Linked DNA regions of Thermoleptolyngbya sichuanensis A183. The main gene of each other region encodes a partner of the protein of the gene in region 2 in a complex. Links are inferred from orthologs where the notes say so. Each region holds a gene or a part of one and is shown on either strand. Other genes may lie near its edges. The genes, in order: mfd and uvrA.

The links.
Region 1: the proteins of uvrA (region 2) and mfd are in contact, whole or in part, in a crystal structure (PDB 4DFC), measured with the Escherichia coli proteins. The link is inferred for Thermoleptolyngbya sichuanensis A183 from one-to-one orthologs.

The regions. Positions count from the first base shown.
Region 1 is NZ_CP053661.1:4,498,889-4,509,372, reverse strand. Bases 6,220-10,337 are described here. They hold mfd (transcription-repair coupling factor), read right to left. Parts: upstream 9,966-10,337; coding sequence 6,420-9,965; downstream 6,220-6,419. Other genes in these bases: HPC62_RS18640 (HNH endonuclease), read left to right, coding at 6,220-6,412. Outside these bases: HPC62_RS18665 (response regulator transcription factor), read left to right, coding at 318-983; HPC62_RS18660 (hypothetical protein), read left to right, coding at 1,573-1,788; HPC62_RS18655 (T3SS effector HopA1 family protein), read left to right, coding at 2,206-4,623; HPC62_RS18650 (hypothetical protein), read right to left, coding at 4,645-4,965; HPC62_RS18645 (M48 family metallopeptidase), read right to left, coding at 4,992-5,855; more of HPC62_RS18640, read left to right, coding at 6,185-6,219. UniProt on the Escherichia coli protein: Couples transcription and DNA repair by recognizing RNA polymerase (RNAP) stalled at DNA lesions. Mediates ATP-dependent release of RNAP and its truncated transcript from the DNA, and recruitment of nucleotide excision repair machinery to the damaged site.
Region 2 is NZ_CP053661.1:1,687,712-1,699,960, forward strand. What follows is about bases 3,463-7,135. They hold uvrA (excinuclease ABC subunit UvrA), read right to left. Parts: upstream 6,786-7,135; coding sequence 3,663-6,785; downstream 3,463-3,662. Other genes in these bases: HPC62_RS07160 (universal stress protein), read left to right, coding at 3,463-3,578; HPC62_RS07170 (PHP domain-containing protein), read left to right, coding at 7,130-7,135. In the rest of the region: HPC62_RS24285 (hypothetical protein), read left to right, coding at 63-398; HPC62_RS07135 (DUF423 domain-containing protein), read right to left, coding at 426-803; cysS (cysteine--tRNA ligase), read left to right, coding at 1,062-2,534; HPC62_RS07150 (MSMEG_0570 family nitrogen starvation response protein), read left to right, coding at 2,708-2,995; more of HPC62_RS07160, read left to right, coding at 3,285-3,462; more of HPC62_RS07170, read left to right, coding at 7,136-7,858; HPC62_RS07175 (response regulator transcription factor), read right to left, coding at 8,428-9,120; HPC62_RS07180 (AMP-binding protein), read right to left, coding at 9,200-10,777; HPC62_RS07185 (o-succinylbenzoate synthase), read right to left, coding at 10,744-11,748; transcriptional repressor LexA, read left to right, coding at 11,905-12,249. UniProt on the Escherichia coli protein: The UvrABC repair system catalyzes the recognition and processing of DNA lesions. UvrA is an ATPase and a DNA-binding protein. A damage recognition complex composed of 2 UvrA and 2 UvrB subunits scans DNA for abnormalities.

The DNA.
Region 1 (10,484 bases), 2.8 Mb from region 2 along the record:
TTCGGTATCAAGCCCGCGTCCCGATGTGGCTGATGCAGCTCCCCGTCAGCCACTCGATGACGCTGGGGCGATCGCCCTGGCAATTTTGAATTGTGGATTGGTGATTTTGGATAACGAATCCGACGGAATGTGCAACTTTCAATCTGCCCTCATCCCCCAACCCCTTGTATCTTGAGAACAGGAGAACGAGCTAGGACTCTTGTTCCCTCTTCTTTGGGAGAGGGCTAGGGTGAGGGCAGCAAGACGCTTAAGCACGAAAATCATACGTCTGTTTAGAAACGCCGACTCCAAAATCAGTCCATCCAGAAACGAAGACCATGACCCGCGTGTTGATTGCAGAAGATGAGCCGCGCATTGCTGCTTTTCTAGAAAAGGGATTTCGGGCCAATGGCTTTGCAACGGCGATCGCCCCCGATGGACAAACTGCCTGCGACATGATTACCAGCCAGGAGTTTGACCTGCTGATTTTGGATCTGGGGCTGCCCAAAAAAGACGGCTGGACGGTGCTGGAGGAACTGCGCGGGCAAGGCGAACAACTGCCCATTATCATCCTCACCGCCAGCGACAGCGTATACGACACTGTTGCCGGGCTAGAGAGCGGCGCAGATGATTACGTCACCAAGCCCTTTCGGTTTGAGGAATTGCTGGCCCGCGCCCGCCTGCGCCTGCGCCACACCCGCACGACCCAGGGTGCCGAAATGCGGCTGCAAGTGGGCAACATCGAGCTAGATTTGCAAGCGCATCAGCTTTGCGTGGGCGATCGCCAGATTGAGCTATCGGCCCGAGAATTTGCCCTAGCAGAAACGTTCCTGCGAAATCCAGGGCGGGTACTCAGCCACGAGCATTTACTCAAACACGTCTGGGGCTACGACTATGACCCCGGCTCCAATATTGTCAATGTCTACGTCGGCTATCTGCGAAAAAAGATGGGGAACGGGTACATCGAAACCGTACGCGGCATCGGTTATCGCTTTCAGCCGTAACACGCCGTAATCCACAGATGCCCAAAATTTCAGTCCAATATAATCTCGGTTCATCATTTTAGATTTGGATTGGATGGCGCTCCTCATCTTTTGGGTATCTTTGGGGTCAATTGTGATGCGCTTCTGCGGCATTCAGAGTGCGCTGCTTGCGCTAAGGCCTGCACTTTTTATGGGGGCGATCGCGCCGCAGACAGCAGACGAAAGCCCGAACGCAAAAGTTCCCAAAATCCAAAACTGATTTTCAAAAAGCAGGTGACGTTTACTCCTTTCAAAAAGTTCCTGAATCAGACTAGTAATTTCTAAAATTCTAGAAATTTTTCAGAACTCATATCTTGGGATGTATCCTGAGAGCGACTTTTCGGCAATATTCTGCACCTTTAGATACAGGTATTCTTGTCGTGAATCTCATTGCAAAACAATGCTTTAGTGCTTCCTAAGAAAAGCATTAGAAAACTCTAATAAAGGTTGCTCCCTACTATCCACCTCGATAAGCTGAAGACACATGGAGGAAATACTGAAAAATGCAAGCGTTCTTGCAGGTGCAAGTATTTCTAAACATGAGTCGATAGTTAGTAATGAGGATCGTGCAATGACTAATAAGGAACTTTCACAACATCAGCCTGCGGGTATCGATCTGTTCCTGGGTATTGAAGGCTTGGCGCAAGTGCTAACCGAAGAAAACGAACTGCTGATCACGGGTGGGCGACGCCGAAATTCCACCCCTCCGCGCCGTAATACTCGACGGGTTGTGCGCCGTCGGACGACTCGCCGAGTAGTGCGTCGCCGCAATCTTTCCACGACCTAATTTTGACCTGATTTCGCTACGGCGCTTTGTCGCTGGCACTGGTTCATAAAAGGATGATGTAGCACTTGAAGTGCTGACTATGCAAAGACCTCAGCCGATTTTGACTACAGACTGCGAAGGTTTGTCTACAAGGGCTTTGCGAGGTTTGTCCTCCACTAACAGTCCAGTGCCCGATATCTTCGACTAATCCGCTGTTGATTAGGGGATAGGATTTTAACTCATGACCAATTCATGACTTAAAATGCCTCTTTCGACAGAGGTTAGCTCTTTAACTTTTACCGAGTCAGAGCCATAGCCAGAGTCCTGAGTGGCTCTGGCTAAGTTTCTTAGAAAAGTAAGCTATGGCAGAAAACCGTTTACCTGAACTCGTCAGCCTTGGGGATGCTGATTAATATAAACTCCGAAATGCATACAGAAATGACGTTTAGATTAGATCATCAGAACGTTTTTGATTATCTAGTGAGGCAAAAGCTGTGCGATCGCCCATCGGAATCCGTTCTTTCTATTGAAGCCAAATCTTCCAAAAACTTTAATTTGCTGGTGCGACTGACGGGCGATCGCCTGCTGCTGGTGAAACAGGAACCACTGGATGCCCAGGGCAATGCCGCTGGAGATTTGCTGATTGAAGGGCAGGTGCAATCTCTATTTCAAGCACATTCTGAACTGAGTAGTTTGATTCCCCTAACGGCGGGCATTTTGCTGTTTGATCCAGTCCATCACATCCTGGTGATGAACTATCTTCAGGACTATCTCGATCTGGAAACTTTCTATGCTGAACAGCAGGTATTTCCAGCGGCGATCGCCCACCAGTTAGGGCATCTAGCCGCGCAATTTCACCGCACTACGCTGGACTATTGGCCGATTTATCACCAGCTTCATCCCGACGAGGAGGCACTTCATCGGGCTGCCCTCCAGCAAACCCAAACGGCGGCAATGGCAGAGGACGAAATTGCCACGATTGTTCCCAATTTTGAAGACGGTCTGGAGTGGCTGACTCCAGAAGATTTGGGGCGGATCAGCGAAGATGGGCAGCGGTTTTTTGAGCTGTATTTTCAGGCTGAGGATCTGCGGAGGGCGATCGCCCATTTAAGCGAGATTTACGACCCCTGCTGCCTCACGCATCAAGATTTCAAGTTTGGCAATGTGCTATTGCATCGCAACTGGCCGCAGTTGATTCGAGCCTCCTCTAAAGAATTAAAAGAATTAGCAGGATCAGCAGAATCGGCTAAAAAATCATCCGCGACCAATCAGCCTTGGAATGCTGCCCCGCAACCGCTGCGCCTGATCGACTGGGAAAAGGCAGAATGGGGCGACCCAGCGCTGGATATGGGCTTTCTGATTGCTTGCTATCTGCGGCTATGGCTACAGAGTTTGGTCGTGTCGGGGCTGGATTTGACCGAGGCGCTGCGGCTGGTGGCCGTCCCGCTGGAGGCTCTCCAGCCGTCGCTGCGATTGCTCGTGCGCGGCTATGGAGCGGCGTTTCCCGAAATGGGGCGATCGCCAGTCTTTTGGCAGCGGGCGATGCAGTTTGCAGGCTATAGCCTGGTTCGCACGCTGCGGGTCAAGGCGCTACATTTCGAGCCGCTGGGCAATGTGGGCATTTGCACGATGCAGGTGGCGAATTCGCTGCTCAATCGGCCAGAAGCGGCGATTCGGTCAATTTTTGGCGGGCCGCTTCTGGACTGGATAGACAGGGAAGCATCTGACGCAGAATTGGGCAACCAGCCAGATAGCCAATCCGACCTTGCGGCGACATCCGGCTCTAGCGAACTAGCAGGTTCCCCCGCGACAGTTCCAAACGCGACCCCGACGCTTAAGCTGCCGCCCAGAGCGGGGCTAGACGATTTGCTGCGACATCTCCACATCAGCCCAGAGGGACGGATTTATCACGATCGCTGTCCGGCGGCGGTGCTAGTAGAAGACGATCGCCCCTTTGACCAGTTGCCGCCAGAGGTGCAGCGCTCCTATCTGCGGCTCCAGCTTCGCAACGTGATCTACGACCTCTATTTCTGCGGCCGACATCTGACCGACCAACCTGCGGCAACGGATCTGCGAAACTCGGTGCAGGCTGGGGTGGATGTGGAATTTTTTGAGCAGCTTAGCGCAGCAAACACAGGACAGGGCTATTTTGACGCAGGCTGGATCGTCACGCAGATCGACGAAACGACGGCCTTGGTTCAGCGCAATGGGTTGATTTTGCGGCTGGAGCGCGATCGCCATTTATCTCCCTCCCAAAGACATCCGGCAGTGGGCGACATGGTTGCGGTGTGGATGCCACCCCATCGCATGGACGCGAGTTTCTATACTGTTTTGGGCGATCGCGGCCCGATTTCGCCCGATGCGCCAGCGGTGCAGGTCTATTTCAACCTGTCGGCTGCGGGGGCGATCGCTCTCATGCGCGTCCTGATTCCCGCGCTAAATCAGGCAAAACTGCCCTTTTCCCTCGGCCTGCTGCACGACCCAGCCGACTATGGGCGACGCGACGCAGCCATCTTGCGGCTGTGCCAGGTCGATTGGGCTGCGGCGGCTCCGATGCTGCGGCAGGCTTATCCGGTTGTGCGATCGCACCTCCAGCGGGCCGTGCCTCTGTTTACCAAGGCCCTCGCGCCAGGAGTGGGGCTAGCGGAGGAACCGATGGAGGAACCGATGGAGGAAGCCTGCAACGAGGCGATCGAGTTTGGGCTGCACCGCGCTCAGTTGGTTGCCGATGGGCTGCTAGACAGCGCCGACCCCACCGCCCGGCTAGCGGCGATCGCCCGTCAGTTTCAGCAGGCAGGGCTGTGGCTTGACCGGCCGTACCTGAATCCTGGTGCGGGCGATCGCTACTCGCTTTGAACGGCTCGACGATTGCTGAGTTTAGAAAATAAACGGCAGCACCGGGCGCAGTAGCCGCCGCAGCTTCAGCAGCATCACTGTTTGCCGGATTTCGGGCGGCAGATCGCGGGGTTGTTCCTCAATCGCCGTCTGGCGACTGGTCTGCTGGGTGGCGCGTTCGCTGGCAGTAAGCGGTTCTCCCGTGACGGGCGATCGCCCCTCCAGCACAATCTGCGTCCGCAGCACCTCCTCTGGCACGTCCTCCGGCGGCGGCAGCGCGTGCCCCAAACCGGCCTCAACGCCCATTGCGCCTGCGATGCCGCACACCACGCCCACGCCAACCCCGGCAATCCAGCGTCTCATTTCACATTCCTGCTGAGAGAGAGCATTTAGCGCACAAGCGAACGAATCTGGTTGCGATAGTCGGCAGTGTCTAGCCCTCTACCTTGGGACAGGATGGTTGCATCTACCATCTGTCGCAGGCGGGCAGCGCGTTCCCCAGAATTGGGGTGGGTACTCAGGAAAGTGGGCACCGAGCCGCCCCGCTGCTGGAGTTTTTCCATAAAGCTAACCAGGCCAATCGGGGCATAGCCAGCGCGGATTATATTGCTAAGGCCGCGCTCGTCTGCTTCGTATTCGTCACGGCGGCTGTTGGGTCGGTTGATGGCGAGTTCCACACCTAGGGCAACGGCCGTGTTGCGATCCAGTCCGGCGGCGCGGGCGGCCCCAGCGGCGATCGCCCGATCGCGCAACTGCTCAACCGAGTGGCGCGAGGCAATGTGCCCAATCTCATGCCCCAATACGCCCGCTAGCTCAGCCTCATTGTCCATTGCTTGCAGCAGCGCAGTGGTGACGTAGACATAGCCGCCCATTGTGGCAAAGGCATTGATCTGGTTGCTCTCGACCACCTGGAAGGTATAGGGAATCTGGGGGCGATCGCTGTGGGGCACGAGTCCCTGTCCCACGCGGTTAACGTATTCAGAAACCGTCGAATTCTGATAAAGCCGAAACTGCCGCGTCAACAATTGCTGGTTGATCTGCCGACCTAGCTCCAACTCTTGCCGCTCCGACATATTGGAGATTTGAACAATTTGCGCCCCGCGAATCAGCAGTTCCAGCCAGCGCGGCACGGTTTGCGAATGAGACGGCGAAGGGCTAAGCACAATTAGCCCAGTTGCCATCACGCCTGCCATCAACCCATAGAGCCAGCGGCGGCGCAGATTGCCAAATTGGTGAAGGAGAAAGTCAATCATGATGCTTTGCCAGAGTGTGGAATGTTGACGTGCAGAGGAGTTCAGGAGTTAGGCGTAACAGATAACAACAGGCTTGCCTGAAGCTTCGGGATTCCTCAAGATCAAAAAATTGAGCCTGGATCAATCCAAATATATTGATCGTTGAGACGTAGATTATGCAAAATTGTTGCGCGAGTAGGCATCTTGCGCGGGCCGGTGTGATGACGTAGGTGAGGGCGATTGCCCCTCAGCCCTTTTTAAGCGTTACTCCCAAGAACTCTCTCTAGCGTTCCACAATCCCTCCAAAAATCACTCTCCCCAACGGTGAAGTTCTACAGCGGCAGATAACTTTGTTGACCACCCCCTTGAGCCAGCAATGCAACCACTGCGGCGCGGGGCCACACCAGGCAAAACTGACGATTGATCACATCATTCCGCTGGCGCAAGGTGGGGTAAACGACCTGAGCAACCTGCAAGTGCTGTGTCGGCGATGCAACTCATCCAAGCAGCATGGATTTGATACGAAGCGCGACTGTCATTTCAACAGGACTTTTGGATCGCAGCACCACCAGCGGTGACTTCTTGCTAAACCAAGCTCGGCTCCAACAAGGCCCCCTGCATCCGGCTCAGCCAGTCGATCAGGTTCTCTAGCTGGAGGTCGGCGCTGAGGGCCCCTAGGCCACGGACGGTGACTTTGCCGGAGGTGTAGACAAAGCGGGGTTGCAGGTGGCTGGGCAGCTTGTCCTTCAGCAGGTTCCAGGCGGGTTCTTCCATTGGCGTTTCTAGCACGACATGCTGATTGCCGTCGGGCTTGATGCGCGAGAAGCCTAGTTTCTTGGCAATCTGCTTTAGTTCCACCACGCGGAACAGTTGCAGCGCGGCGGGGGGAATGGGGCCATAGCGATCGCTCCAATCCACCGCAATCTCGGTCAATTCCTGCTTGGTCTGGGCAGCGGCGACGGCGCGATAGGCGCTCATCTTTTGATCCAGGTCGGGGATATAGTCGGTGGGGATGAAGGCAGTGAGGCGTAGGTCGATCTGGGTGTCGTCCACCTGGGGAATTTCCTGCCCGCGAATTTCCTTGATGGCTTCCTCCAGCATTTCCATGTACAGGTCAAAGCCGATTGCGTCCATCTGCCCCGACTGCTCCGCGCCTAGCAAATTACCCACGCCGCGAATCTCCATATCGCGCATGGCCAACTGATAGCCAGAGCCAAGCTGGGTAAATTCCTGAATGGCGCGCAGCCGCTGACGGGCGGTTTCCGTGAGCTGGCTTTGTTTTGGGTAAAATAGCCACGCATGGGCCTGGATGCCCGCGCGGCCGACCCGTCCCCGGAGTTGGTAAAGCTGGGACAGACCGAACTTCTGCGCGTCTTCGATCAGAATTGTATTCACACGGGGGATGTCCAGCCCCGATTCGATAATGGTGGTGCAGACAAGGATATCTGCCTCGCCGTTGTTGAAGGTGAGCATGGTGGCTTCCAGTTCGCCTTCCTGCATCTGCCCGTGGGCGATCGCCATCCGCACCCCCGGCACCATCTCTCGGAGCTTGGCGGCGGTTTCCTCAATGCCCTCCACCCGTGGCACCACGTAAAACACCTGCCCACCGCGATCGAGTTCCTGCCGAATTGCCGTCCGCACCATCTCCGGATCGTAGGGCGACAGGTGGGTCTTGATGGGGCGGCGGGAGGGCGGCGGCGTGGTAATCAAGCTCATTTCGCGCACGCCCGACAGCGCCATGTAAAGCGTCCGGGGAATCGGCGTAGCGCTGAGGGTCAGCACGTCTACCTGGGTTTTCAGGGTTTTGATTTTTTCCTTTTGGTTCACGCCAAAGCGCTGCTCTTCGTCTACCACCAGTAGCCCCAAGTCTTTGAACTGCACGCCCTTACCCAAAAGCTGGTGCGTCCCCACCACCACATCCAGTTCCCCAGAGGCGAGGCGCTTCAGGATGTCCTGCTTTTCGGCATTGGTGCGAAAACGGTTCAGCAGACCGACCTGAATCGGGTATGGGGCAAAGCGCTCCTTCAGGGTGTGGTAATGCTGCTGCGTCAGGATCGTCGTCGGCGCGAGCAGGGCGACCTGTTTCCCAGCGGTGATCGCCTTGAACACAGCGCGGATGGCGACTTCCGTTTTGCCGAAGCCCACGTCGCCGCAGACCAGCCGATCCATCGGGCGATCGCCCTCCATATCCCGCTTCACGTCCTGAATCGCCTTGAGCTGGTCGGTCGTGGGCTGGTAGGGGAACGAGTCTTCCATTTCCTCCTGCCAGGGCGTATCCGGCGGGTAGGCGTGGCCCTGCTGCTGGGCCCGCTGGGCGTAGAGTTGCAACAGGTCAAAGGCAACTTTCTTAATCGCCTTGCGAACCTTTTGCTTGGTGCGTTCCCAGGCTTTGCCCGTCATCTTGCTGAGTTCGGGTTTGCCCTCGCCCACGCCGCGAAACCGCGACAGCGCATTCACCTGATCCGCCGCCACCCGCAGCAGCCCGTCGGCATATTTCAGCACCAGATATTCGCGGGTTTCGTTGTCCAGCGTCAGGCTTTCCAGCTTGATGAACTGGCCAATGCCGTGGTTTTTGTGGACGACGTAATCACCCGGTTGCAGTTTGTTCGGGTCAACTTGTTTGGAGGCGGCGCGGCGACGCTTGCGGACGTAGCTGGGCGTGGCCAGGGTGTGCTGCCCAAAGAACTCGCGGTCGGTGATGACGACGATGCGGAACGTTGGCAGAATGAAGCCCTCTAGCTCTGCCAGACCGGAATACTTCACCGCTGTCGGCACGCGGTTCGCCTGGAGCCGATCGATGGCCGGATAGTCGTGGGGGTTGGGGATGAACTGCGCCGGACAGTCGTGTTCTTGCAACAGCGCCACCGACCGCGACGGCTGCGCCGAAATCAGCCAGATCCCAAACTGGCGATCGCGCTCCTGGCGAATCGTCTCTGCCAAGCGCCCAAACTGGTGCGGCACGGCGGGAACCGGGCGGCTCGCCAGGTTCAGCCCGCTGCCCTCCTCCGCCAGTTCGGAAAGGTGTAGACACAGAAAGCGATCGCACGCCGCAAGGGACTCCGTAAACGGTCGGTGGGTCTTGGGGAGGGTTGGAGCCGGGGGAGATTGCGCGGCCAAGCCGTCGCCCACGGTCCCCTGCCCCCCGCATATCTCGCGCCAGTGGTCTTCTGCATGGTCAAACCAGCGATCGCCATGCGCCTGACACTGCTCCACCTCATCAATGGCGACCAGGGTATTCTCTGGTAAATAATCCAGCAGCGACGCGGGCCGCTCAAACGCCAGCCCCAGAAACCGCCGCGCCCCTTCCAGCCGCCTGCTTTCCGCCAGCCGCTCTGCTTCTTCCGGGGATAGGTACGGCTTGAGAAGCTCCAAACTTTCTGCCAAATCGCCCTGACCGCTGGCCCCCAACCCTAACAACACCATCGGCGCAAAATCCGTTGCCGTCAGCACCAACTGGGGCACATTGTCGAGCGATCGCTGGCTGGCGGGGTCAAACTCGCGGATCTTCTCTAGCTCATCGCCAAATAGCTCCAGGCGCACGGGCAACTCCGCCGCCACCGGAAACACGTCGATAATGTCTCCCCGCTGGCTCCACTGCCCCTCCGTTTCCACCATCGCTACTTTTTCGTAGCCCAGCAGCGCCAGTTGGCGACTGAGGGATTTCAGGTCAATTTCCAAGCCCTGGGTCAGCGTGATGCAAAACTGGCGAAACGTCTCCACAGGCGGCAGGTGCGGCTGGAGCGATCGCTCGGTGGACACAATCGCAAGCTGAGACAGATGGGGCGACGACTCGACCCGCGCCAAATCTGCCAACACCTGCAACTGCCCCCAGGTCATCTCCGATTCGGGGTCAAAGGGTTCGTAGGGCGACGCTTCCGACGTGGGGTAGAAATGCACCGTGTTCCAGCCCATCGCCTCTAGTTGGGCCGTCCAGCGGCCGGCTTCCTCCAGCGTGGCGGCAATCACCAGCAGCGGGCGCTGGGCCACTTGGGCCAGGGTAGAGGCGACCAGTCCCTTGGGCAGGCGGGCGATGCCGTTGAGAATGAGGCGGCGCTGCTGGTTCAGCTTGGTGAGCAGTTCGGCCGTGAGGGGCGATCGCCCCATGACGCGACAAATTGACGAAAACACCATAGCAGTTGGGATTTCGGAAGACGGTGATTGAGCAACGGATTGAGCAAAGACTGTTGACCATTGTAAAGCGCTGCCAGAGATTCAGGATTTGGGAAACCGCCTCCGGAGAGATGGGTCAGGGCCCAAGATGTAGGAAATCGGTTCCAGATGCCGGGTCAAATCCGTCGCCGGCCCCCTGGCCGCTCGCGAGAAAATCTGCTGATCCTACAATTTCACCCTGGCCGAGGTGCTACCTTCGTCTATAAGTTTGCGAGATGCGCTTGCGAATTTGGCTGGCGAAACCTGACTGGCGAAACCTGACTGGCGAAACCTGGCTGGCGAAACCTGACTGGCAAAACTAAGCCTGCAAGCGCTTGCAAGCTTGCCTTAATTTCTAAACGCAATGTGCGACGTTGCTGATTCCCCTCCCCCTTTTCTGGTATGCCGAAGGCTTCAAGCTCTCTCCCAGAGCAGGAGAGGGACTTCCAGCCTCTCTTGCTCCCCTGCTCCCAGCTTAGGAAAAGGGGTTCGGGGAGGAGG
Region 2 (12,249 bases):
AGACACTTTTCTGAGGAACTGTTACAATGTGAAATATTACAAAACGTTACATTCCTATAAGAATGATTTTTATCCTGTTCATCGTCGTAGCGCTGGTGGCATGGGCACTGCACCTCATGCAGGAGGCGCTTGACCGTAAAGAGTTTTCGCTGATGCTGGCGGGCTTTTTGGTTTCGATGGCGGCAGCGGCGCTGGTCGCGGTGTATTTCCTGGTGGGTCATTTCGTCGGCTACATGGATCAGATGTCCCAACGAGCCGAGTGGACAGAACAGTATTACGAAACCGCCGAGTTTGTGTTTCCCAGCGAACTGATTGTGGAAGAACCAATTGTGAACTATGCAGGAATGACCGACGCAGCCCGACGCTTCCAGGGCGCGATTTCTGCGGTTCACCCCTGAGCTTGTCTGAGCTTTGCAGCGCAGGTTTTACTTTAAGCTAAGGGCGGCGATCGCCAAGCAGCCCCAGCCCACCATCAGCGCAGTGCCCCCAATTGGCGCAACGGCTCCCAGCACTTTCACACCGCTAAGGCTGAGGGCGTAGAGGCTGCCAGAAAAGATCAGCGTCCCTGCAACAAATGCCCATCCCGCCGCGTTCAGCCAGCCTAGCCCCGCCTCAGCCCGCAGCAGCAATAGCCCCACCAGGAGCAGCGCTAGCGCGTGATACATCTGATAGCGCGTGCCCGTTTCAAAAATTTCCAACATACGATCGCTCAGTTTGGGCCGCAGCGCGTGGGACCCGAAGGCTCCAGCAGCCACAGACAGCCCGCCGAGAATAGAGGCGATCGCCAGAAAGATTTGGCTCATAGACATCTGGTTCATAAGTTCTAGCTGAAAACTCAATACAATTCCTCGATACACGCCTCGGATCGATTCTTCCAAGCGACGCTATCTAAATGGCACTAAGAACGAACTGCTAAAAGCCCCGCACCAACTAGCAATCCAAAATCCACACCAATTGAATCCACACCAATTGCACCGTAGCAGGTTCTCAGCGTTTGGCTCAAGCGCGGCTCTATCTGCAATACAATTTGATGGTTTATATGTCCTGCGATAAAGCCTTCCATGTCTCTCCGTTTGTATAACACCCTGACGCGACGAGTCGAGCCGTTTGAGCCGCTGGAACCCGGCGTGGTCAGGATGTATGCCTGCGGCGTGACGGTATACGACTATTCGCATGTGGGCCATGCGCGGAACTATATCGCCTGGGACACGCTGCGGCGCTATCTGCTGTGGCGCGGCTACGCGGTGAAATACGTGCAAAATTTCACCGATATTGACGACAAAATCATTCGGCGATCGCACCAGGAAAACGTGCCCTGGAACGTCATCACCGAAACCTATATCCAAGCATACCTGGACGACATGGATCGGCTGAACATCCGCCGCGCCGACGTATATCCCAAGGCCACCGAAGTTGTGCCGCAGATCGTCGAGTTCATCCAGTCGCTAATCGATCGCGGCTATGCCTACGAATCCGGCGGCGACGTATACTACGCTGTCGAAAAATTTCCCAGCTACGGCAAACTGTCGGGGCGCAGGCTCGACCAGATGGAAGCCGGGGCCAGCGGCCGCGTCGATGAGGAAGCGGCGAAAAAGCACCATCCTCTAGATTTTGCCCTGTGGAAGGCGGCAAAGCCCGGTGAGCCGGAGTGGGATTCGCCCTGGGGCAAGGGACGACCCGGCTGGCATATCGAATGCTCGGTGATGGTGCGCGAGGAACTGGGCGACAGCATCGACATCCACACGGGCGGGCAAGACCTAATCTTTCCGCACCATGAAAACGAGATCGCCCAGTCGGAGGCGGCGCTGGCCAAGCCCCTGTCGCGCTTCTGGCTGCACAACGGCTTTGTGAATATCAGTGGCGAAAAAATGTCCAAATCGCTGGGCAACTTCACCACGATTCGCCAGATGCTAGAGAGCGGCTTTGACCCGATGGTGCTGCGGCTGTTTGTGCTGCAAGCGCAGTATCGCAAGCCGATTGACTTTACCGAAGAGGCGATCGCCTCTGCCCAAAACGCCTGGGACACGCTGACGGAGGGTCTGCGGTTTGGCTATCGACACGGCGCAGCGCTGGGCTTTGCGGCTGAGATTGGGGCGGACTCTGGCGACCCAGCAACGATGAAAATTTCTGCTGAAAGTGAGGCAGTGCAACGGTTTCAGGCGGCGATGGACGACGACCTGAATACGCCCGTGGCGCTGGCGGTGCTGTTTGAACTGGCCAAAGAGTTGCAAAAAGAGGGCAACCGCCTCACCCACGACGGCAAAACCCTGGCAGAACCCGCCGCACTGAAAGCCCAGTGGCAAACGCTGGTGGCGCTGGCAGAGGTGCTGGGGCTGACCGTTTCGCCAGACGCAGCACCGGAACCCGATGGACTCAGCGATGCAGAAATCGAAGCGCGGGTGCAGCAGCGGGCGGCGGCAAAACAGGCGAAAAACTGGGCTGAGGGCGATCGCATTCGAGACGAGCTAAAAGCCCAGGGCATCACGCTCATCGACAAACCCGGCGGCGTAACAGAGTGGATTCGGGGAAGCTGAAGTGTTTCGAGGCGGGTACTTTATCTGTGTCCTGAACTCCGCGATACAGATAAAAGCAGATGAATGCGGTACGAGTACGATAGGAGAGACGCTGAATGCCTAGCTCGATCGCTCGACCGGCCGCTTCAGCCCAGTCTCCAAATTTCCCCCTTCTCACCCCTGACCCTTCACCAATGCCAGAGCTTCGTTTTCAGATTGAGTGGCCAGACGGCTCCCAGGAGCTTTGCTATTCGCCGTCCCTGGTCATTAAGGACTACTTTACCCCAGATCAGGTTTATCCTTTGGCAGACTTTTTGGAGCGATCGCGCACCGCGCTGCACATTGCCAGCGATCGCGTCCAGGCCAAATATGGAATGCCCTGTAGCCTCGCCCTGGGGCAGCTTTCCAAACTTGAGCAAAAGGCGACGCAGTATGCCGAACTTCCAGAACCGCAGGTCAAGGTGCTGAAATTCGTAGAGTAACAGAGCCGCAGAGTAACAGAACCGTGGAGTAACAGAACTAACCTTGTACCCGCGATTTTGCATTAGACCAGGTGTTGTTGAATCGCGGCTAATACGGCTTGAGTGCGATCGCGCACTTCTAGCTTTTGCAAGATCGAGTGAACATGGACGCGCACGGTTCCTGGTGTGATGTAAAGCGTACCCGCAATTTCCTGATTATTCTTTCCCTTAGACATTAGCGAGAGAATCTCCAGTTCGCGCTGAGTCAACCCAGCCGTCGAGGGCAGAGGCGGGGCAGAGGCGGGACTCGATTGCACAGCAGCAGAAGGCGCAGCGCGAAGATCGAGGGCAGTGCGAATTTCTGATCGAAACCTGCGAGAACCTGTGTCGCGAGTTTGACGGAACGTTTTTGCGAATCGATAAACAAAACGTTCCGCAGGCGATCGCCCAGATTGCCGCCGAATACCACATCACCCAAATCGTCATCGGCGAAAGCCAGCAGCCCACCTGGAAACGCCTGCTCAAAGGCTCCTTTACCCAAAAGCTGATGAAGCACATCCATCATCAGCACATTGATCTGCATATTATTGCAACCGAAAAGTAAGCAACCGAAAAGTAAGCAATCTAAAAAGTAAGCAATCTGAAAAGTAAGCAACCAGGCAATCACACCAGATTCTCGCCGGAGCGCTCACTTCGCGGGGGGATGCTGAGCCAGCACTTTCTTGAGATATTGCCCGGTATAGGATTCAGGGACTTCAGCAACTTGCTCCGGTGTGCCCACGGCGATGATCTGCCCGCCGCGATCGCCCCCTTCGGGGCCCAGGTCAATCACCCAGTCGCAGCAACGGATCACATCCAGATTGTGTTCGATGACCAGCACCGTATTGCCCATGTCCGTCAGGCGTTGCAGCACGTCCAGCAGCTTATGCACGTCGTAGAACGAAAGTCCGGTCGTCGGTTCGTCGATCAGGTACAGCGTCTTGCCCGTGGCGCGGCGCGAGAGTTCCGTCGCCAGCTTCAGCCGCTGCGCCTCACCGCCAGAGAGCGTCGGCGCGGTCTGCCCCAGCCGCACATAGCCCAGCCCCACGTCCACCATCGTTTGCAGCTTCGCCGACGCTTTGGGAATATTCTCGAAGTATTCCAGCGCCTCCTCTGCCGTCATGTTCAGCACGTCGGAAATCGACTTGCCCTTGTATTTCACTTGCAGGGTCTCCCGGTTATAGCGGGCCCCCTTACACACCTCACACTGCACGTACACATCCGGCAGGAAGTTCATTTCGATCACGTTTACGCCCTGCCCGCCGCAGGCCTCGCAGCGCCCGCCCTTGACGTTGAAGGAAAACTGTCCCGCCTTATAGCCCCGCGCCTTGGCCTCAATCGTTTCGGCAAACAGGTCGCGGATTACGTCAAATACACCCGTGTAGGTGGCAGGGTTGGAGCGGGGCGTGCGGCCAATGGGCGATTGGTCAATGACAATCGCCTTGTCGAGGGCGGCAAGTCCCTGCATTTCCGCCATTTCCTTGGGCTGGGGGACTTTACGCCCAAAGTGATGTTGCAGCGCGGGATAGAGCAGTTCGTTAATCAGCGTTGATTTGCCAGAGCCAGAGACACCCGTAACGCAGACGAATTTTCCGAGCGGAATATCGACATCCAGATTTTTCAGGTTATTGCGGCGGGCATTGCGGATTTTGAGGCTGCGGCTATTGCCCTTGCGGCGTTCCGCAGGCGTTTGAATGACGCGCCGCCCAGACAGGTACGCACCCGTCAGCGAGTCCTCTGCCTCCAGCAGGTTTTGCAGCGAGCCGTGGGCCACGATGTTGCCGCCATGAACGCCTGCGCCGGGCCCAATGTCCACTAGGTAATCGGCGGCGCGGATGGTGTCTTCGTCATGCTCCACCACGATTAGCGTATTGCCCAGGTCTCGCAGGCGGTTGAGCGTGTGCAAGAGGCGATCGTTATCGCGCTGGTGTAGCCCAATGCTGGGTTCGTCCAGGACGTACAGCACGCCTGTCAGGCCAGAGCCGATTTGTGTGGCCAGGCGGATGCGCTGGGCCTCGCCGCCGGAAAGGGTCATTGCCGTGCGATCCAGCGTCAGATAGTCCAGCCCTACATCCAGCAAAAATTGCAGCCGCGCCCGGATCTCCTTCAGCGCCAGGTCGCCGATCTGTGCCTGCCGGGGCGTTAGCTGCATCTGGTTAACCCGGTTGAGGCATTCGCGAATCGAGACGCTGGCCAGATCTTTCAGGCGATATTGCCCCAGGCGGACGGCTAGGGCTTCTGGCTTGAGGCGATCGCCCCCACACACTTCGCAGGGCTGGTCGATCAGGTATTGCTCCAGCTTTTGCTTGAACTGCTCCGATGTGGACTCTCGATACTGGCGATCGAGCATGGGTAGCACGCCCTCATACTTGCGGTAATAGCCCTTGGTGTCTCGATAGCGCGAGTCCGACTCGATGTAGATCTTCTCGTCGCTGCCGTGCAGGATGACGTGCTGCTGGTCGGGGGTCAGCTTTTCCCAGGGGGTCTGGATTTCAAAGCCAAACGCCTGTCCGACGCTGTAGAGCAGCGAGAAGTAGTAGGTGTTGTCGCGCTCTGACCAGGGGGCGATCGCCGCATACACAGGCAGGCTTGGGTCAGGAACGACCAGTTCCGCCGAGAAAGTCCGCAGCGACCCCAGCCCGTGGCAATGGGGACAGGCTCCGTAGGGCGAGTTGAAGGAAAACAGGCGGGGCGACAGTTCCTCCATGACCGCGCCGTGTTCCGGGCAAGCAAAGTTTTCGGAAAACAGCAGTTCTAGCTGGTTTTTGGGCGCGTTTTGTTCCAAATCCACGCCATAGCGCCCCGCTGGTTCCGCCGCCATCCCCGGCAGCACGGGCAGTTGCAGGTCAGGCTTGGTCGGAAACTGCACGACGTCATCCACGTCCGGCAGCGTCGCGTCGATGATGGCGATGCCCTCTGACCGTTTCAGGCAGGTCGAAAGCGAGTCCACCAAGCGTTCCTGAATGTTGTTCTTTTTAATCAGGCGATCGACGACGATTTCAATGTTGTGGAACTGGTTTTTGTCGAGTTCGATGTTGTCGCTCAGTTCGCGCACTTCGCCATCGACGCGCACTCGCACAAAGCCCTCCGCCGCCAGCCCCGACAGCAGTTTCTTGTGCGTCCCCTTTTTGCCGCGCACCACGGGCGCGAGAATCTGAAACTTGGTGCGGTCAGGCAGGGTCATCACTTGATCCACCATCTGGTCGATGGTTTGCGGCGCGATGGAGCGATCGCACTGGGGGCAATGCGGCTCTCCCGCCCGCCCATAGAGCAGCCGCAGATAGTCGTAAATTTCCGTGACGGTTCCCACCGTGGAGCGCGGGTTGTGGGAGGTGGATTTCTGGTCAATGGAGATGGCGGGGCTGAGGCCCTCGATCGCGTCTACATCGGGCTTGTCTACCTGGCCGAGAAACTGACGGGCGTAGGCGCTGAGGGACTCTACGTAGCGGCGCTGCCCCTCGGCAAAGATCGTGTCAAAGGCGAGCGACGACTTGCCCGACCCCGACACGCCCGTAAACACAATCAGGCGATCGCGCGGCAAGTCCAAATCCACGTTCTTCAGATTATGCTGACGAGCGCCGCGAATCCGGATTGTGTTTTGGGGATTAGCAGCCGAGCCGGGTTGGGCGATTTCCGAAGCGATCCCTTCTCGAATTGCCGTCAGTTTGCCCGATTCAGACAGGTCTTGAGGATTCGGAGCGTGCCCATTCGCAGACTCGCCCAAAGAATCGACTTTTTTCCGGCGCTTGGCAGTGTCGGCACGTTGAGGCATAGGGGCTGGGGCTGGCAGGCGAAACCACAGGCGAAACCATTCTTAATATTCTACCGCTCCTGGACGGGCGCACGGCTGATTCACCGGAGCGATTCAGAGAATCTGCTGAGAACGATTTGCAACGCTTGTCCATCCTAGCGCGATCGCCCGTATTAGTACATAAGCTCGCCAACGCAACCATCCCCAAGGCATCCGCTGGATTAAGGGCCACCGTAAGATTGAACAGGTAGGGAGCAAATAGCGCGATACAAAACGGTTTGCCCCCATTCCAAGCGCTTCTTGGTTGGCAATAAGTTTGCAGAAACCCTAGAATTGCGGATGTAAAACATCATGAAGCGCAGACTATGGCGGTTAGTCTCACCCAAGGGGTGAATGCTCAGTCCTCAGGGGCACAGGATGCTGCATCGCTGCGGCAGGTGTTTCAAACGATTACAGCCGAAAGCTGTCCCCGGTTTTACAACTTTCATATGCACACGGTTTGCTCGGATGGCAAACTCCAGCCGGAGCAGCTCATGGAGCAGGCGATCGCCATTGGACTCTCCGGCCTAGCGATTACGGATCACCATTCCACGGGCGGCTATGTTCGAGCGCAGCGGTGGCTGAGCAGTCTCCAGTCAGCGTGGGTAGACGAGGCGGAGAATCCTGCGTCTAGGCCTCTGCCCCGGTTGTGGGCGGGCATGGAGGTTACGGCGGAACTGCTGGCGGACGAGGTGCATATCCTCTGCTATGCCTTTGACCCGGCGCATCCAAACTTGCACGTCTATCAGCAGGGGCAGTCGGTAGACGGCGACGCTCGACAGGCCGGGCGGGTCATTGCTGCGGTTCACCGGGCAGGCGGGCTGGCGGTGCTGGCCCACCCGGCACGATATAAGCGATCGCCCCACGAGTTGATCCCCGCTGCCGCCGACCTGGGGATTGACGGCATCGAAACCTACTATGCCTACAACAACCCCTCGCCGTGGCAGCCCAGCCCCCGCCAGACCGAAGAAGTGAGGCAACTGGGCGATCGCCTGGGTCTGCTGCATACCTGCGGCACCGACACCCACGGGCTAGACCTGTTGCAGCGGCTGTAGGGCGGGTTGGGCCGATTCTGTTCGAGCGGTTCGAGAAAATGGCAAAAAAAGACCTCTGGGCGGGGCGATCGCCATGCTTGGGAATGCATTCTCGTTTTGCTCAGTACATTGCGAGTACGCACATTGCTGGTACGTAAATTGCAAGTACATTGCAAGTACATTGCAAGTGCATTGCGAGTGCATTGCAGGTGCATGGCCGACTACGCCAACCCGCCAGAGATCCGTGAGCCTACTGCCATCCAGGAATAAATCCGGAACTAGCGTCACGCGCACTAGGTTACAAATAGAAACACTCCTTCTCAGGAAACACGGGCATCCACGCTAGGGCATAGCGCCGACCTGGGATGTCATCAGTCCTACCATGCCTGCACAGGCGATTGCCAAAAGCAACATAAATCCAAGGGATTGGCCCAGGTGCTTAGAAGTCTGCATGGGTGTTTTCTCCATTACATCATTAGAGAATGAAGATAACAGTCTCTTGAGGAGTGAAACGAAAGATGTCGCTAAATTAAAGAAAAGCAACATTTCGCAATCTTTAACTCAGTAAATTCCTCCAAGCTCCCCATCTCTCATTTCGTCAAGCCATGCTCCAGGGCATAGCGCACCAGTTCCGTGCGGCTATTGGTGCCCGTTTTGCTAAACAATCGGCTGACGTATTTCTCCACATTGCGGACGCTGGTATCGAGGCGACGAGCAATTTCTTTGTTCATCAGCCCTTCGGCAACCAGTTCCAGGACGCTCTGCTCGCGGGGCGTAAAGTCGAGGTGAATCGGGGCGGGAGTTTGGGCGATGGTTCCTTTTTGCGACAGCATGGCCCGCAGTTGGGCGATTTGCTCTTTGATGTCGGCCAGGTCGGTCTTTTCGTCGTCGCCACCCGCACGGGCGATCGCCGATCGACGCTCCAGCAGGCTGGATACGATGGCCACCAGTTCTTCTGGGTCAAACGGCTTGGGCAAATAGGCATCGCAGCCCGCGTTGTAGCCCTGAATTCGGTCGGAGGTCATGCCCCGTGCTGTCAAAAACACCACGGGCAGCGTCTCGAAGCGGGGATCTTCCCGCAGTTGCTTGAGAAACTGATAGCCATCGACCTGGGGCATCATGATGTCGGAAATGACCAGATCGGGTAACAGCTGCTGAACCTTTTCCCAGCCTTCGCGGGCGTTGCTGGCGACTTCTACAACAAAGCCGCTGTCTTCCAGATACGCCTGCACAGCCTGGCGCAATCCAGGTTCATCATCGACCAGCAGCAGCCGTCCGCTCATGGACGTTCCTCCCCTGTCTCAAGGTATATGCCTCGGTGGACTGAGGCACGATTGTCGTCATCCAAAACTTTAACAGGACTTACGCATTTCGCGCAGTTTCAGGAAATGGCAGGTCTTTTTGGCAGCCCCCATCGCCAACTGGCGGCTGGGCGGTTTGCACCCATTCCGCAAGCTGGCGACGGTTCAGCTTGCCCTGGGCGCTGCGGGGAATCCCGTCAGCGGCAATCCAGCGCTTGGGCTGTTTGAAGCGGCTGAGCTTGTCTTGCAGCGCAGCTTCCAGCCGTGTTGGAGAAACCTGGGAATTGGCGGGAACGTAGAGCGCCGTCACCACTTCCCCCCAGTGGCGATCGCCCACCCCCACCACCGCCACATCCTGCACCAGCCCCGTCGCCCGAATCGCCGCCTCTACCTCGGCGGGAAACACGTTTTCGCCGCCCGTGATAATCTTGTCGCTGCTGCGGCCAGCAATGTGCAGCCGTCCTGCCCCATCCAGCCAGCCCAGATCATCGGTCGCAAACTGGCCGCCAAAATCTGGCGCTCCCCAATAGCCCCGCGCCAGCGAAGCCGCCCGAATTTGAATTCGCCCCACTTCTCCCGCAGGCAGCGGCGTTCCGGCTGCGTCCACAATGTCCACCAGCGCATGGGGCAGCACCCGCCCGCAGCCCGGTTCCCCCGCTAGAAATTCCGCTGGCCGCTGGGTGGCAATTTGCGAGGCAGTTTCGGTCATGCCGTAGGTGGGGGCGAGGCGGAGGCCCTGCTGTCGTGCCTGGATGAGCAGGTCGTCCCAGGCCGGCGCACCGCCCAGCAGGATCGTGTGAACCCGTCGCAGCCAGTCTACGCCCGCTGGCGAGTCGAGCAGCCGCTGGAGCTGGGTGGGGACGAGGGAGAGGAAAAAACGGTCGGGGGCGATCGCCGGAAAGTCTCCCGCTTCCAGCGCCTTGAAGGAATGCAGCGCCAGTTGCCCACCCGACACCGCGCTCCGCAACGCCTGCATCAGCCCGCTGACGTGATACAGCGGTAGCACACAGCAGCAGTTCACCGGCCCGCTGGCGAGTTCTGGCTGAAAAAACTGGCGAAAGCCCCGGACAGCGGCAAGAAGCGTGTCTCCCGTATGGTGAGTAAAGCGAAGCTGTCCAGAGGAGCCGCCTGTAGGAATGAGGAGATCCGGAGGCTCTGCCGCCCTCCCTTTTTGTTCTTCGTTCTTCGTTCTTCCCTCACCCGCAGAAGTAGGGAGAGCCGGAGCCTGTACCGGATCAAGAAGGAGCACGGGATAGGGAGCGGTGGGGGTGAGAATGACCAAAGGGGACAGGTGGTGGTGGAGTTGATACCATTCCTGCACGCCCCAGGCGGGATTGCCGAGGGCGATCGCCCATCCCTCTAGGCACTCCGACAAAATTGCCGCACAAAGGCTGGCCAGAAAGTTCAGCGGGTCGGGTTCGGCAATCAGCAGCGTCGCCGGGGGGCGCGTTTCCCAGGGAGCTAGGGGGTGGGCGATGTGGCTCCGCAGCGCTGGGATGATTCCCATAGAGATCGCTTCGCGAATCGCCGTCTGGCGGGTCTGAACCTGCTGGGCAAAGGCGGCAGGATCGATGCCAACCAGCCAGGGTCGATGCAGGCAGGCGGCTAGGCAATTGCGGAGGCAGTCAGAGTTTGCCATAGGGCGGCGGCGGAATCTTGCTCAAACGCAGGGTCGCAAAACCAGTGGGCCACGCCATACCCCAGAGCGCGATCGGGTCGGTTCCCCGAATTCTCTGGTTGCACCAGATGCGCCTGGATGTAGCGGCGGGCCACGGCAGTTTCCAGCGCAGACGACCAGACGATATCGACTGGGTGCTGCTGGCAAAAGGCGCGAAGCTGGCTGGGAAACCCGGCGATCGCTGCTTTAATCACCACCACCCCGCGCCAGCCCCGCTGCCAGCAGGTGCGGAGCTGGGCCAGCGTGGCAACAGACTCATCCAGCGCCAGGGACGTGGGAAAGCGCTCGGCCAGCTTCAGCATCGCGTCAAACTGGGACGGTGCGAGGGGCTGCTCCAAAAATTCTACCTGGGGATGGACCGCGCATTGTTCCAACCAGCGGCAGGCCGTGTCCCAATCCAGCCCGCCGTTGGCATCCAGCCGCAGCCTTGCCCTGGGCGGAAGCTGCCCGACCAGTTCGGCAAATGCGGCCTGTTCGGCTGCCAACTCGCCCACACCGATTTTCTGCTTGAAGGTGCGGTGTCCCCGATCCCAAAGCGGCTTCCAGGCAGAAATTGCCCCCTCCCCCGCAGGCAGCAGGGCGCTGAGGTGGGGCGGCTCCCAGTCGGGCAGGTCAGACTTTCTGGGGTCATGCTGCATCAGCGAGTCCCAGGCAGATTCCAGCCCAAACTGGCCCGCTGGCAGCGTGGGGGCGATCGCCCGGATATCCGCCAGATCCAGGAATTCGGGAAGCGACTGGCAGAGGGCGATCGCCGCCTCCAGCGTTTCGCTGCCAAACCAGGGCAGGGGCGCAATCTCGCCGTACCCCGTCCGCCCCGCTGCGTCCGTCAGCTTCACCAAAATTCCCCGCCGCTCGCTCCAGACTCCGTGGGCAGTCATGAGCGGTCGTCGAAATGCCCGTCGATACTCCCGAAATTCTGCCCGCACGCCCATGATTGCACCCCGCCCGATCGTCCTGAGATATCGCCCTAGAGATATAGAAATTGTGAAGCGGCGGACGGCAAATTAAGGCAAATAAAAAGTTTTTGATTCGGTATAGAACGAGTGAACTATGATGTTAGCATCTAGTATAAATAAACTATTGCAGCCATGCCTACGGCCAAGCCACCCACCGCCAAACGGTCTACAGTCAGGCAATCCACCCGCCAGTCTATCCCCAAGCCGCTGACCGTCAAGCAGCAGCGATGCCTGGATTGGGTGACGGGATTCATCCAGCAGCAGGGCATTTCGCCAACCTATGAGGAAATTCGGGTCGGGCTGAGCTATCGCTCTAAAGACCCCGTGCGATCGCTCCTCAATGCTCTGTGCCACAAAGGCTACATTACCCGCAAGCCCCACAAAGCCCGCGCCATTCAGGTGGTTCAGTCGAGCCAGGTGAACGGGGCAAAAACCGGGCGACATCGCTCCGCACAGCCAGCGCCAACGCTCCAGCTT